3 regions of the Luteimonas sp. TWI382 genome follow, and region 2 is predicted to be linked to each of the others. Evidence: riboswitches for the same ligand, from Rfam matches in the RefSeq annotation. Region 2 holds a riboswitch; each other region holds the start of a gene.
What was found. Region 2 has a riboswitch for cobalamin ahead of ABE505_RS07890 (ribonucleoside-diphosphate reductase subunit alpha). Riboswitches for the same ligand answer to the same signal wherever they lie in the genome.
Positions count from the first base shown of each region.

Region 1: another riboswitch for cobalamin. It lies ahead of btuB (TonB-dependent vitamin B12 receptor); the one in region 2 lies ahead of ABE505_RS07890 (ribonucleoside-diphosphate reductase subunit alpha).
Region 3: another riboswitch for cobalamin. It lies ahead of metE (5-methyltetrahydropteroyltriglutamate--homocysteine S-methyltransferase); the one in region 2 lies ahead of ABE505_RS07890 (ribonucleoside-diphosphate reductase subunit alpha).

Region 1 covers NZ_JBDJNS010000013.1:97,621-102,292, forward strand. The annotation lists gene btuB (TonB-dependent vitamin B12 receptor) at 1-1,268, opposite strand, end outside; cobalamin riboswitch at 1,397-1,615, opposite strand; gene ABE505_RS10425 (TfoX/Sxy family protein) at 1,636-1,995, opposite strand; gene ABE505_RS10430 (GAF domain-containing protein) at 1,992-2,474, opposite strand; gene bioD (dethiobiotin synthase) at 2,547-3,248, shown strand; gene ABE505_RS10440 (efflux RND transporter permease subunit) at 3,396-4,672, opposite strand, start outside.
Region 2 covers NZ_JBDJNS010000009.1:30,287-34,958, forward strand. The annotation lists gene ABE505_RS07880 (M14 family zinc carboxypeptidase) at 1-401, shown strand, start outside; gene ABE505_RS07885 (LysR substrate-binding domain-containing protein) at 543-1,559, shown strand; cobalamin riboswitch at 1,698-1,901, shown strand; gene ABE505_RS07890 (ribonucleoside-diphosphate reductase subunit alpha) at 2,084-4,573, shown strand.
Region 3 covers NZ_JBDJNS010000017.1:51,721-56,392, reverse strand. The annotation lists gene ABE505_RS11735 (FecR domain-containing protein) at 1-670, shown strand, start outside; gene metE (5-methyltetrahydropteroyltriglutamate--homocysteine S-methyltransferase) at 707-3,025, opposite strand; cobalamin riboswitch at 3,235-3,467, opposite strand; gene ABE505_RS11725 (NAD(P)H-dependent oxidoreductase) at 3,486-4,196, opposite strand; gene ABE505_RS11720 (LysR substrate-binding domain-containing protein) at 4,309-4,672, shown strand, end outside.

The DNA.
Region 1 (4,672 bases), on a different contig from region 2:
AGGTCGTTGAAGGTCGGGGCCTTGAAGCCGGTCCCGGCGCTGGCGGTCACGCGAAGGCCGTGGGCCAGCTCCATGCCCCAGCCCAGGCTGCCGGTGCCGTGGCCGCCGAACTGCTCGTTGTCGTCGTGGCGCAGGCTCGCCTGCAGGCGATGCGCGCCGAAGCGACCGCGGTACTCAACGAACGTGGCGTAGTTGTCACGCGCCGTCACCGCGTAGCGGGTGTCGCTGTCGACTTGGTCGGCCTGCCAGTCGAAGCCCAGGCTCAGGCCCTGGGTCGGCGCCAGGCCGAAGTCGGCCTGCACCGAGGCGGTGTCGCGGCGGGTGTCGATGCGGCCGACATGACTGCGCGTGCCGGTGTCGGCATCGCGGAAGGAGGTGCTCGACTTGTCGTAGGCGCGGCCGGCCTGCGCGGTCAGGCGCACGACGTCCGAGGGCGCGTAGGTCAGTGTTCCGCCTGCCACCTGCTGCACGATGTCGGCCTCGTTACCGCCGAAGAGGCTGCCGTCGAACTGATTGAACGCGTCGGCATGCAAGGCATGACCTTCCAGCCGCAGCGCGTCGGTGAGCTGCACGCCGGCGCGCAGGTTCAGCGAACGGTTGCGGTAGCCGTCGCGGTCGGGCTCTTCGACGAAGCACCCCTGGAACAACGCCGACGAGCCGCGGCAGGCATCGATGCCGTCGGTGCGCTGGAACGCTGCATCGACACCGAACCAGCCCCGGCCGCTGCGGCCGCCGATGCCGGCGCTGGCTTCGCGCAAGCCGTGGCTGCCGGCGCCGATTCGTGCGTGTGGCGCAATCGCGCCGTCGTGGCGGCGGGTGAAGATCTGGATGACGCCGCCGATCGCTTCCGAGCCGTAGAGGCTCGAACGCGGGCCGCGTACGATTTCCACGCGCTCGATCTGGTCGACCGGCAGGTCCTGGATCGCCGGCATGCCGGCGGTCGCGCTGCCGATGCGTACGCCATCGACGAGCACCAGTACGTGGTCGGATTCGGCGCCGCGCAGGAAGATCGAACTCAGTTTGCCCGGGCCGCCACTGTTGCCGATCTGGATGCCGGCGCGGCCGCGCAGCAGCTCCGGCAGGTCGCGCGCCTGGCTGCGTTCGATCTCGTCGCGGTCGATGATCTGCGCCGGCACGAGGGTGTCAGCCAGCGCGGTCTGGGTGCGATTGGCGGTGACGAGCACGGCGTCGAGTTCGCCGGGAGCGGCGAGCGCCGACGGAGCGAGCAGGGCAGTGGCGATCGCCACGGTCAAGGTGCGGAACGGCATTGCGGTCTCCTTGCGCGCGCGCATCGAACGCGCGGCGGGCGGGCGAAGATCGCGGGAACGGGCGCACACGGACCGCCGTCCAGGCGCAAGGCGCACCCGGAACGTCGTCGCAATGCCCGCCGCATCGCAATCAGGTGGAACTTCGAGGCCGGTCTCCGGACTTGCGCGTGGGCGGTCTGAGCCCAGGCGTCGCGCCTTCCCGTGCACAGGGCACAGTGGCGAGAAGCGACGCTTGCACACGCTTACCGTTGCGGGGGCAGTGCCGGAATGGGGTTGCCTCGCGGCGCCCGCACCGGCTTCCCGTTTCAACCCAGGCAGGCCGGGTCACCGCGAAGCAGGCGCGATTGTACGCCAGCGCTCGTCCGGTTCAGCGTGCGTCGGGGTCGCCCGGCATCGCGTCGTCGCGATCGGCCGCGTCGTGCACGATCGTGGTGACCGGGCCGCCCGCGGTCCGTGCGCGCGGGTCGGGCAGTTGTGCGGTCGCCGCTTCGGCGGCCTCGGTCAGCTGCAGACGCCGTGCTTCGGGGACCTCCTGCCAGTGGCAGTCCAGCAGCGCGCCCTCGATCGAGTACAGCAGGTTGAGGCTGGGTCGGAAGCCGGCCCGGCGCACGCGCACGAAGGCCTCGACCGCGCCCGCCGCTTCGAGGTCCTCGCGCGTGCGCAGCCCCACCTGTCGCAGCCACGCCGCCGACTTCGGCCCGAGGTTGCGCAGCTTCGGCGCGCTCAACGCGCGTGCTCGACGTAGAGCCGTGCGAGCGCCTCCAGCCCGGCCTGATCGTCGGCGTCGAACCGGGCCGGCAGCGGACTGTCGAGATCGAAGACGCCGATCAGGCGGTCGCCGTCGACCAGTGGCACGACGACTTCAGACCGCGACGCAGCATCGCAGGCGATATGGCCTGCAAAGGCGTGCACGTCGTCGACCCGCTGGGTCTGCCGGGTGCGCGCTGCGGCGCCGCACACGCCCTTGTCGAGCGGAATGCGCACACAGGCCGGCAGGCCCTGGAACGGGCCGACGACCAGTTCGGTCCCGTCGTAGAAGTAGAAGCCGACCCAGTTGAGGTCGGGCAGGGCGTGGTAGACCAGTGCCGAGAGGTTCGCGGCATTGGCGATGGGGTCGGATTCGCCGTGCAGCAGAGCGCGGGCCTGTGCCGCGAGCGCGGCATACTGGTCGGCCTTGCTGCCGCTCAGAGGTGTGGAGGTGAACATGTCGCGCAGTGTAGCAGCGGGGTCGCACCCGCCCGGCCGCGCCGTCGCTGGCGTCCCGATCGGCGCGCCGGTATGAGCGCGCGCACGTGCCTGGTCACCGGGACCGATACCGGCATCGGCAAGACCCACGCCAGCGTGGCGCTGTTGCAGGCCTTGCGTGCCGATGGTCGCCGCGCGGTCGGCATGAAGCCGATCGCCAGCGGCTGCGATTGGCAGGACGGTGGCTGGCGCAATGAGGATGCGCTGGCGCTGCAGGCCGCCAGCCGGCCCCGGCCGGTGTACGCCGACGTCAACCCGGTGGCCCTGCCCGAAGCGACCGCGCCGACCCTGGCCGCACGCGCAGCCGGCGTGATCGTCAATGCCGCCGATCTGCACGCGGCGCACGCGCGGCTCGCCGCGGCGGCCGATGTGGTGCTGGTCGAAGGCGCCGGCGGCTGGGCCGCGCCGCTGGCCGAGGGCATCGAACATGCGGACCTGGCGCGGTGGCTGGGCGGCGCAGTGGTGCTGGTGGTCGGGCTCCGGCTCGGCTGCCTGAGCCATGCCCGGCTGAGCGCACGCGCGATCGCGGCCGACGGCTGTCGGCTTGTGGGTTGGGTCGGTAACCGGATCGATCCAGAGTTCTCGCGCGCAGACGACTATCTCGGCCTGCTTGCCGATGCGCTGCCGGCGCCGTGCCTGGGCGTGCTGCCGTTCGTCGGCGACGGGGGCAGCGCCGACGCGGGCGCCCTGGTGCTCGATCCGGCCTGGATCGACGCGCTGCCGCGCCGGCTCTGATCGGGGGCGTGGGGGGGCCGGGCAGGGGCCCCGGGGGCGCGGCGGGGGACGCCGGGGGGCTGGCGCGGGCCGGGCCCGCCGCGCGGCCGCGCCGGCGCTTTGGGGGGGGGGGGCAGCGGCGGCTGGCGCGGGGGAGGCCCGACGTGCTCAGTGCCCCTGGGGCACCGGCGTCGCTGGGTTGCCGTCGTGCCCGTCGGCGTCCGTGGCGGCCACCGCGCCCCGGTCGTGGCTGTGGTCACGCGCCAGCAGCAGGTAGAACGCCGGCAGCACGAACAGTGTGAACGCGGTGCCGATCGACATGCCGGCGGCGATCACCAGGCCCATCGAGAAGCGCGCCGCCGCGCCCGGACCGCTGGCGATCAGCAGCGGCACCATCGCGAACACCAGCGCGGCCGTCGTCATCAGCACCGGTCGCAGGCGGATCGCGGCGGCCTGCTCGATCGCCTCGGCCTTGCTCAGACCTTCGTTGATCTGCAGCTTGTTGGCGAACTCCACGATCAGAATGCCGTGCTTGGAGATCACACCCACCAGGGTGACCAGGCCCACCTGCGTGTAGATGTTGATCGACATGCCGGGGAAGGCCTCGATGCCGGCGAACTGCAGGATGCCCGACACCAGGCCCAGCGCGTTGAGCACCAGCAGTGCGCCGCTGATCGCCATCGGCACGGTGATCAGCATGATCAGCGCATCGCGGAAGCTCTCGAACTGCGCGGCCAGCACCAGGAAGATGATCACCAGCGCGAACGCCAGCGTGATCAGCATCGTGGTGCCTTCCTGCTTGAACTGCCGCGACTCGCCGGCGTAGTCCACGCTGTAGCCCTGCGGCAGCACGTCGGCGGCGATCTCGTCGAGGACCCGCAGCGCCTCGCCCTTGGTCACGCCCGGTCGCGGCGCGAAGGTGATGCCCACCGCATTGAGCTGCTGGAAGCGCTTGAGCGACTGCGGCTGCGCGCTTTCCTTGAACGAGACCACCGTCGAGAGCGGGATCAGCTCGCCGCTACGGGTACGGGTGTAGTAGTTGCCGAGTTGCTCGGCATTGAGCCGGTCGGCGCGCTGCACCTGCGGGATCACCCGGTAGGAGCGGTTCTGCATCGCGAAGCGATTGACGTAGCCGCCGGCGAGCAGCGCGCTCATGTCGGCCGCCAACGTGCGCATGTCGATGCCCAGCAGCGCCGCCTTGTCCCGATCGATCTGCACCTCCACGCGCGGCTTGTCGATCTTCAGGTCCTTGTCCAGGAAGATGAAGCGCCGGCTCTGCTGCGCGCGCGCGACGACCTCGTCGGCGATCTCCGACAGCTGCGCCAGCGAACCGATGCCGCCGATCAGGAACTCGCCGCCGCCGTCGCCGCCGGCCGAGGGCAGCGACGGCGGCACCAGCGCGAAGATGTTCAAGCCGGTGATCTCGGCAAGCTTGGGCTGCAGGT
Region 2 (4,672 bases):
GCGCGGACTTCGGCCAGCGTCGCGACCTGCTGGCCGAAGACCGCATCTCCGGCAACCTGGTCTCGGCCGATGCCGACATCAGCCATCCGCTGGCATTCGGCGTGCCGCGCCGCGCCCTCTTCGTCAACAAGGAAACCGCGGTGGTGCTGCCGCCAGCGCGCGACCGCTTCTCGACGGTCGTGCGCATCGACGATGCGCCGCTGGTCAACGGCTACGTCTCCACGCGCAACCGCGCCAGGCTCGGCGGCGCGCCGTGGGCGGTCATTGCCGCAACCGGGCGCGGGAATGTGGTGCTGTTCGCCGACGACCCGGCGCATCGCAAGTACTGGCACGGCACCGAGCGGCTGCTGCTCAACGCACTCTTGCTGTCGGAGCATTTGGTGCCAGCCGCGCGTCGCTGAGCCGCCTTCGATGATCACGGCGTAGACGGGCGGCGTCGCCGGATCGCGGCACACAGTGTTGTCGCCTGCGGGACATGCCGGTCGCGCCCGTGGGCGACCATGCGGTGCGACAACATTCCCGCCGTCGGCACGGGCCTGGCCATGACCCTCACCCAACTGCGCAGCTTCGTCGCCATCGTCGAATGCGGCCACAACATCACCCTGGCCGCCCGCCGCCTGCACGCGACCCAGTCGGGACTGTCCAAGCAGCTCGCGCAACTGGAGAACGCGCTGGGCTTCTTGCTGTTCACCCGCCGTCAGCGCGCCCTCGCCGCGTTGACCGACGAAGGCCGGCAGGTGCTTGCGCACGCCCGCCGCCTGCTCGCCGAGGCCGGCAACATCCAGGCGCTGGCCGACAACCTGCGGCGCGAGGCCCAGGGCCTGCTGCGCATCGCCACCACCCACACCCAGGCCCGTCATGCGCTGCCGCCGGCGCTGCAGGCGCTCAAGCGCGACTGGCCCGACGTCGCGGTGCATGTGGTGCCCGGAGGCGATGTCGAGTCGCTGCGGCTGCTGGCCGAACACCATGCCGACCTGGCGATCCTCAGCGGCACCGGCGCTCCGCCACCGGGCCTGGTGGCGATTCCGCTCTACCGCTGGGGCCGACGGGTCCTGCTGCCGGCCGGCCATCCGCTGACCGCATTGGCGCGTCCGATCGGGCTGCGCGACCTGGCCGGCGTGCCGCTGGTGAGCTACGAATCGAGCCGACAGCCCGCCTCGTCGCTGCAGCGCGCGTTCGCGGCCGCCGACCTGCGCGCCGACCTCGCGGTGACCGCACGCGACGGCGCACTGATCCGCACCTATGTCCACGCCGGGCTGGGCGTGGGCATCGTCGACGAAATGGGCGCCGACCTCGACGACGGCCTGGCCGCGCCGCCGGTCGAGGACGGCCTGCTGCCCGAATGCATCACCTGGGCGCTGCTGCGCCGCGACCGGGTGCTGCGCGATTTCGGCTTCGCGCTGGTCCAGGCGCTGGCGCCGCATTACGCCGCGGTGGACCTGCGCCGGCTGCTCGATCACGACCAGCCGCTGCCGATTCCGGCCCCCGACTGGCCGCGCTGGTCGCGTGCGACCGCCACGGCCCTGGCGGCGCGGACCGCGGTCGCCGTGGCTGAATAGGCCTCTTCCGGGGTTGCCTGGCGCAGCCGGATCTGCATCGCCCCGTGCCCGGCCGGCGGCTGAGGCCGCACGATTCCCGGCCTGACGCGGATCCGGGCGCCCGCCCCACATTTAGCGTTGACGCTGTCCGACCACCCCACTATCTTGGGCCACGTCGGTTCCGCAGCCACAAAGCCTGTGGATGAAAAACGGGAAGCCGGTGACGCCCCACGCCAGTCCGGTGCTGCCCCCGCAGCGGTAATTGGGAACGTCCCCGCCGCCACCGGAGTGATCCGGTGCAGTGGGACCGAAGGCCTGCCTTCACCCATGAGTCCGTACCGTGCCGACAGCCGCGCGAAAGCACGACGCGCGGTGACCGCTGTGGACGCTCCGCACAGGGGTGGGTCCGCGGCGCGGAACCCGACGGCACCCGCCGTCGCCGTCTCGCGGCGCACCCGCCCCACACGAGCCGTCCGCAGCCACCGGACCCGACGCGGGCGGGCCGGGGCGTGCGCGAATGCACTGGACACCAAGAGAGAGGACGCATGACCAGCCACGACACCGTCTCGACCGCCCCTTCGACGCCCGCAGACGCGCCCCCGACCCCGATCGCTTCCCCCACCCCTGTGGCGCCGTCCGCCGTCGACGCCGACGACGTGGTGCCGCCGCCCCCGAGCGCCGCCATGCAAACCGCAATTGCTGAAAATTCCGACGTCGACACCGACGTCTCCACCTGGATCACCAAGGAAGCCGGCAACCGCCGGATCCCGTACGACCGCGCGCGCCTGGAGCGCAGCATCGACCGCGTCCACGGCGAGTTCCCGCAACTCGATATCGCCGACTACAAGCGCAGCGTGTTCGGCTTCGTCGAGCGCAAGGACGCGGTCAACGCCGACGACCTGGTCGACCACCTGATCCGCGAGGCCGAGGCCCGGGTCGACGTCACCGCGCCCGAATGGGAGTTCTTCGCCGCCCGCCTGTACCTGCACCGCCTGTACAAGCGCGCCAGCCGCAACCGCTTCTACGACGCCGAGCAGAAATACGGCTCCTACGTCGGCCTGCAGGAATCGCTGGCCGACCGCAATATCTATTCCAACGACATCCTGCGCGCCTATTCCAAGGAAGAGCTGCAGGAAGCCGGACGCATGATCGAGCCCGAGCGCGACAAGCTGTTCGCCTACAACGGCCTGTACCTGCTGGCCACGCGGTATCTGGCCACCGACACCTCGCGCGCCGTGTTCGAGCTGCCGCAGGAGCGCTGGCTCACCATCGCGCTGTATCTGATGCAGAACGAGACCCGCGGCGGTCGCGAGCGCCGCATGCAGCTCGTCGGCGAGGCCTACTGGGCGCTGTCGAATCTGTACATGACCGTCGCGACCCCGACGCTGCAGAACGCCGGCAAGGTCGGCGGCCAGCTGTCGTCGTGCTTCATCGACACCGTCGACGATTCGCTGCAGGGCATCTACGACTCCAACACCGACATCGCTCGCGTCTCCAAGGGCGGCGGCGGCGTGGGCGCGTACATGGGCTATGTGCGCTCGTCGGGTTCGTCGATCCGCGGCGTACCCAATTCCTCGGGCGGCGTGGTGCCGTGGATCAAGCAGCTCAACAACACCGCCGTGTCGGTCGACCAGCTCGGCCAGCGCAAGGGCGCGGTCGCGGTGTACCTGGATGTGTGGCACCGCGACATCGAGAACTTCCTCGATCTGCGCCTGAACAATGGCGACCAGCGCCTGCGTGCGCACGACGTGTTCACCTCGATCTGCATCCCCGACCTGTTCATGGAAGCGGTCGAGCGCCGCGGCGATTGGTATCTGTTCGACCCGCACGAGGTCCATCGCGTCAAGGGCTTCTACCTGCAGGACTTCTTCGACGAGAAGAAGGGCGACCCGAACGGCAGCTTCCGCAAGCGCTACGAGGAAGTCGTCGCGGACGAGCGCATCTCGCGCAAGACCGTCAAGGCGATCGAGATCTTCAAGCGGATCATGGTGTCGCAGCTCGAGACCGGCAACCCGTTCATGTTCTACCGCGACGAAGTGAACCGGAAGAACCCGAACAAGCACGTCGGCCGTGTCTATTCGTCGAACCTGTGCACCGAGATCCTGCAGAACATGAGCCCGACGAAGATGATGCAGGAGATCATCTCCGGCAATCAGATCGTCACCACCAAGCAGGCCGGCGACTTCGTCGTGTGCAACCTGTCGTCGGTGAACCTGGGCCGGGCGATCGTGCCGCAGGAGGGCCAGGGCGACCTGATCACCGACGTGCTCGAGCGGCTGATCCCGATCCAGGTGCGGATGCTCGACAACGTCATCGACCTCAACCAGTTGCCCGTCCCGCAGGCCACGATCACCAACCAGAAGTACCGCGCGATCGGCCTGGGCACGTTCGGCTGGCATCACCTGCTGGCGCAGAAGGGCATCCACTGGAACACGCCCGAGGCCGAGGACTTCAGCGACACGCTGTATGAGCGCATCAACTTCCTGACCGTGCAGGCGAGCATGGAGCTGGCCAAGGAAAAGGGCGCCTACTCGGTGTTCGCCGGCAGCGACTGGCACACCGGCGCCTACTTCCGCGACCGCGACTACAACTCGCCCGCGTGGCTGGAACTGGCCGCCAAGGTCGGCGTCAACGGCATGCGCAACGGCTGGCTGATGGCGGTCGCGCCGAACATGTCGACCGCGCAGATCGCAGGCTCCACCGCGTCGATCGACCCGATCTACTCGGCGTTCTACTACGAGGAGAAGAAGGACTACCGGCGTCCGGTCGCCGCCCCCGGGCTGTCGCTCGAGACCTGGCCGTTCTACGAAAAGGGCGCCTACAAGGTCGACCAGTTCGCGTCGGTGCGCCAGAACGCGCGCCGCCAGCGTCACGTCGACCAGGCGATCAGCTTCAACCTGTACGTGCCCAGCACCATCCGCGCCAGCACCCTGCTCGACCTCCACATGACCGCCTGGCGCGAGGGCATCAAGACCACGTACTACGTCCGCTCCAACGACATCGACATCGCCGAATGCGAGTGGTGCAGTAGCTAAAAGCGCATTCGCGCTGACTTACAGATTAAAACCGGGGTCAGAGTGCATTTTTCATCCACTGACCCCGGTTCGAGAGTGCAACGGAAAAATGCACTCTGA
Region 3 (4,672 bases), on a different contig from region 2:
CCGCGAGCTGACGCTCGAGGACGGCACCCGCATCAGCCTGGACACCGACAGCCGGTTGCACGTCGCCTTCGGGCCGCGCGCACGCACGGTGGTCCTCGACCGCGGCCGCGCGTTCTTCCGCGTCGCCCGCGAGCGCCGGCCACTGACGGTGCACACCACGCACGGCGGCCTGCGCGTGGTCGGCACCGAGTTCGAGTTGAATCGCCGCGCCGATACGCTGGACGTCGCCCTGATCCAAGGCGAGGTCGTGCTGCTGCCGCTCGATGGCGGCAGCAACGGCCGGCCTGCCCCGTTGCTGGGCCTGGTCGCCGGCCAGACCGCGCGGCTCAGCCGCGATCTCGACACGCCGCAGATCGGCACCTTGCGCAAGCTCGCCGCGCCGGCCTGGCTGTCGGGCCGGCTGGTGTTCGAGGACGCGACGCTGGCCGAGGTCGTGGCCGAGTTCAACCGCTACAGCCACGAGCGGATCGTCATCGAGGACGCGTCGCTGACAGAGCTGCGCGTGACCGGTGTGTTCCGCAGCGATGCGCCGTTGGCCTTCGTCGGGGCGCTGTGCGAGGCCTATCCGATCGTGGCCGACGCCAGCACGCCCGGCCGCCTGCAACTGCGCCGCGACCCGGCCCAGCGGGCGACCGGCGATGCCGGGCGCCGCGACGTCGGCCGGCGCTGACGGCCGCGTCGCGACATCCGGCATCGGCCAGTGCGGTCAGGCCGGCACGGCGGGGGCCGCCTCGGTCCGGCCGCGATCGGCATGCGCACGCAGCGTGCGCGCCGCCGCGACCAGCGCTGACAGCGCCGCGCGTGTTTCCGGCCAACCGCGCGTCTTGAGCCCGCAATCGGGATTGACCCACAGCTGGGCGACCGGAATCGACTCGGCCGCCCGGCGCAGCAACGCGGTCATCTCCTCGACATCGGGCACGCGCGGAGAATGGATGTCGTAGACGCCCGGGCCGATGCCGTTGGGATAGCGGAACCGCACGAAGGCCTCGAGCAATTCCATGCGCGAGCGTGAGGTCTCGATCGAGATCACGTCGGCGTCCATCGCCGCGACCGCCTCGATGATGTCGTTGAACTCCGAGTAGCACATGTGGGTGTGGATCTGGGTGGTGTCGGCCACGCCCGAGGCGCTGATGCGGAAGCTCTCGACCGCCCAGTCCAGATACGCCGCCCAATCGGCGCGCCGCAGCGGCAGGCCCTCGCGCAGCGCCGGTTCGTCGATCTGGATCACGCCGATGCCGGCCGCCTCCAGGTCGGTCACCTCGTCGCGCAAGGCCAGTGCGATCTGCCGGCAGGTATCGGCACGCGACTGGTCGTCGCGCACGAACGACCATTGCAGCACTGTCACCGGGCCGGTCAGCATGCCCTTCATCGGCCGCGGGGTCAGCGACTGCGCGTAGCGCGACCAGCGCACGGTCATCGGCGCGGGGCGGGCGACATCGCCGTAGATCACCGGCGGCTTCACGCAGCGCGAGCCGTAGCTCTGCACCCAACCGTTCTTGGTGAACGCGAAGCCATCGAGCTGCTCGCCGAAGTACTCGACCATGTCGTTGCGCTCGAACTCGCCGTGCACCAGCACATCCAGCCCGAGGTCTTCCTGCACGCGCACGCACTGCGCGATCTGGTCGGCGATGAACGCATCGTAGTCGGCCTGGCTCAGCTTGCCGGACTTGTGCGCTGCACGCGCCTCCCGGACCTCGAACGTCTGCGGGAACGAGCCGATCGTGGTCGTGGGCCACAGCGGCAGCGGGCGCAGCGCATCCTGCGCGGTCCGACGCGCGGCATAGGGCGTCGCGCGACGCGACGCGGACGCGTCGAGTGCAGCCACCCTCGCGGCGACCTCCGGCCGCTGCACGCGGGGCGAGGCGCGCCGCGCGGCGATCGCATCGCGCGCCTTGGCCAGCGCCGGCTCGGCGGCATCGGGATCGGCCAGCGCCTCGGCCAGCAGGCGCAGTTCATCGAGTTTCTGCCGGGCGAAGGCCAGCCAGCCACGCAGTTCGTCATCCAGCGCGGTCTCGCCCGCCAGGTCCACCGGCACATGCAGCAGCGAGCACGACGGCGCCAGCCAGACCGCATCGTCGCCGCGCGCATCGATCGCGTAGCGCGCCAGCACCAGCGCATCGTCCAACCGCGTGCGCCAGATGTTGCGGCCGTCGACGAGCCCCAACGACAACGTGCGCCCGGCCGGCAGCGCGCCGAGCACCGCATCGAGTTGTTCGCGCCCGCGCACCAGATCGACATGCAGGCCGTCGACCGGCAAGGACGCGGCCAACGGCAGGTTGTCGTCCAGCGCGCCGAAGTAGGTCGCCAGCAGCAGCTTCGGCCGCGCGCCCTGCGCCAGCGTGGCGTAGGCCCGATCAAAGGCCGCGCGCACCGCGGGGTCGAGGTCGAGCACCAGCGCCGGCTCGTCGATCTGCACCCAGGCCGCGCCGGCGGCGTGCAGGCGTGCCAGCAACTCGGCGTACACCGGCAGCAGCGCATCGAGCAGCGCGAAGCGATCGCTGCCGTCGACGGTCTTCGACAGCCACAGCAGCGTGACCGGCCCGAGCAGCACCGGCCGGGTCTCGATCCCCTCGGCCTTGGCTTCCAGGTACTCGCGCACCGGCTTGTCGTCGCGCAGCGCGAAGCGCTGGCCGGCCTGCAGTTCGGGCACCAGGTAGTGGTAATTGGTGTCGAACCACTTGGTCATCTCCAGCGCATGCAGGTCGATGCCGTCCTGCTGATGACCCCGCGCCAGCGCGAAGTAACCGGCCAGCGGATCGGCATCGGCCAGCGCGCGGTAGCGCTCGGGGATCGCGTCGAAGCCGAAGGCGGCGTCGAGCACCTGGTCGTAGAGCGAGAAGTCGTTGCTCGGCGGCGTGGCGACGCCGGCCTCGCGCTGCAGGCGCCAATGGCGCAGGCGCAGGTCGCGCGCCACTGCCTGCAACTGCGCGGCGTCGGCCTCGCCGCGCCAGTGACGTTCGACGGCGCGCTTGAGCTCGCGTTTGCGGCCGATGCGGGGAAAGCCGAGATTGGTGATGCCGGTCATGGTGGATGCGTCCTCAATGCGTGGGATTGAGGAACGAAGGGTCCGCATGGCGTGCACCGCGCCTGCGCGCGCCCGCCTGCCACACGGCCGACCTTCGCCCCCTCGGGCGAACCGGAGCCTGCGTGCGGACGTGCGGGACCGGCCGCGACGTGCGCGGCGCGATGCCCGTGCACCTCCCCGCGGAGGCCCCAGGTCGTACGTGCGCGCCTGTCGGTGCGCACGGCCAAGGCAGGTCTTCGGGCTCATGGACGGGCCACCTGCGAGGTGGTGGGCCTACTGCCCGTCGCTTCCCGGCCCGGACGGGCGCCAGTGCGTTGACGGGGGTCGTTTCCAGTTACCGCTGCGGGGCAGCGCCGGAATTGCCGCCATGCGGCGCACCGGCTTCCCTTTTAATCATCGCTTCATTCGCATGAAGAGATGAACCTTGGCGGCGACACGGTAGCCCCGGCCGCACGGGCGGTCAAGCGGGCGTGGCCGCGGCGGCCGTCTCCCGCGCATCGGCCTGGTCGGCAAGGCGATCGACCAGCGCATCGACCGCGGCCTCGGCGCGCGCGATCGAGGCCGCGAGCCGGGCATCGGCGAACTCGTCGTATTCCACCGCGACCCGGTCGACGTCGGTGATGCCCATGTAGCGCAGCGGCGTCATCACGCCCTGCTCGACCAGGTTGTCGCCGGCGTTGCGACCACCGGGGTCATAGTCGTGATCGCCGCGCGCACCCAGCAGCACGGCGCGGCGGCCCTGACCGGCCAGCATCGGCCAGTACGGCGCACCGGCGCGCGCGCGATCGAAACCGAAGGTGCGGCCCACGCGCACGATGTTGTCGATCCAGGCCTTGACCGGCGCGGGCATACCGAAGTTGTACATCGGCACCCCCATCACCACGAGCGGGCTGCCGAGCAGCTCATCGATCAGCGCATCGCTCTCGGACAGCCGCTCGATCATCCACGGCGTGCGCTGCGCCAGCGGCGTGAACGCAGCATGGATCCAGCGTCCGTCGACATGGGTCGGCGGCGTCAGGGCGAGATCGCGATAGACGATGCGATCACCGGGGCGCCGCTGTTGCCAGCGCGCGACGAAACGGGCGCCGAGCCGGCGGGTATGGGAGCCGTGCGGGACCTCGCCCGAACAACCGGGACGGGCACTGCCGTCGAGATGGAGCAAGCTGAGCATGATTCACCTGGCGAAGCTGGGAGAGAATGCGCACTGCGGCGCTCCGGCATGATTGGCGCCGGCCCAGAGCCCGACAAACGATGTTTTCTCGTCCGATGGATGAATTGCGCTCATGCACGATCGCCCCGCCCGCCTGCCACCGCTGAGCGCACTGCGCGCGTTCGAGGCCGCCGCCCGACGCCAGAGCTTCAAGGCCGCAGCCGAAGAACTGTCGCTCACGCCCACCGCGGTCAGCCACCGCATCCGCCAGCTCGAGGACTGGCTGGGCCTGCGGCTGTTCGCACGCCAAGTACGCCAGGTGCGGCTGACCGAGGCTGGGCAACGCCTGTACCCGAGCGTGCGCGGCGGCTTCGATGGCATCGCCACCGCCGTCGCCGACCTGCAACGGCAGACGCGCCGCCCCGCGGTCACGCTGAGCACGACCCGGGGCTTCGCCGCCCGCTGGCTGTTGCCACGCCTGCCGGCGCTCGCTGCGG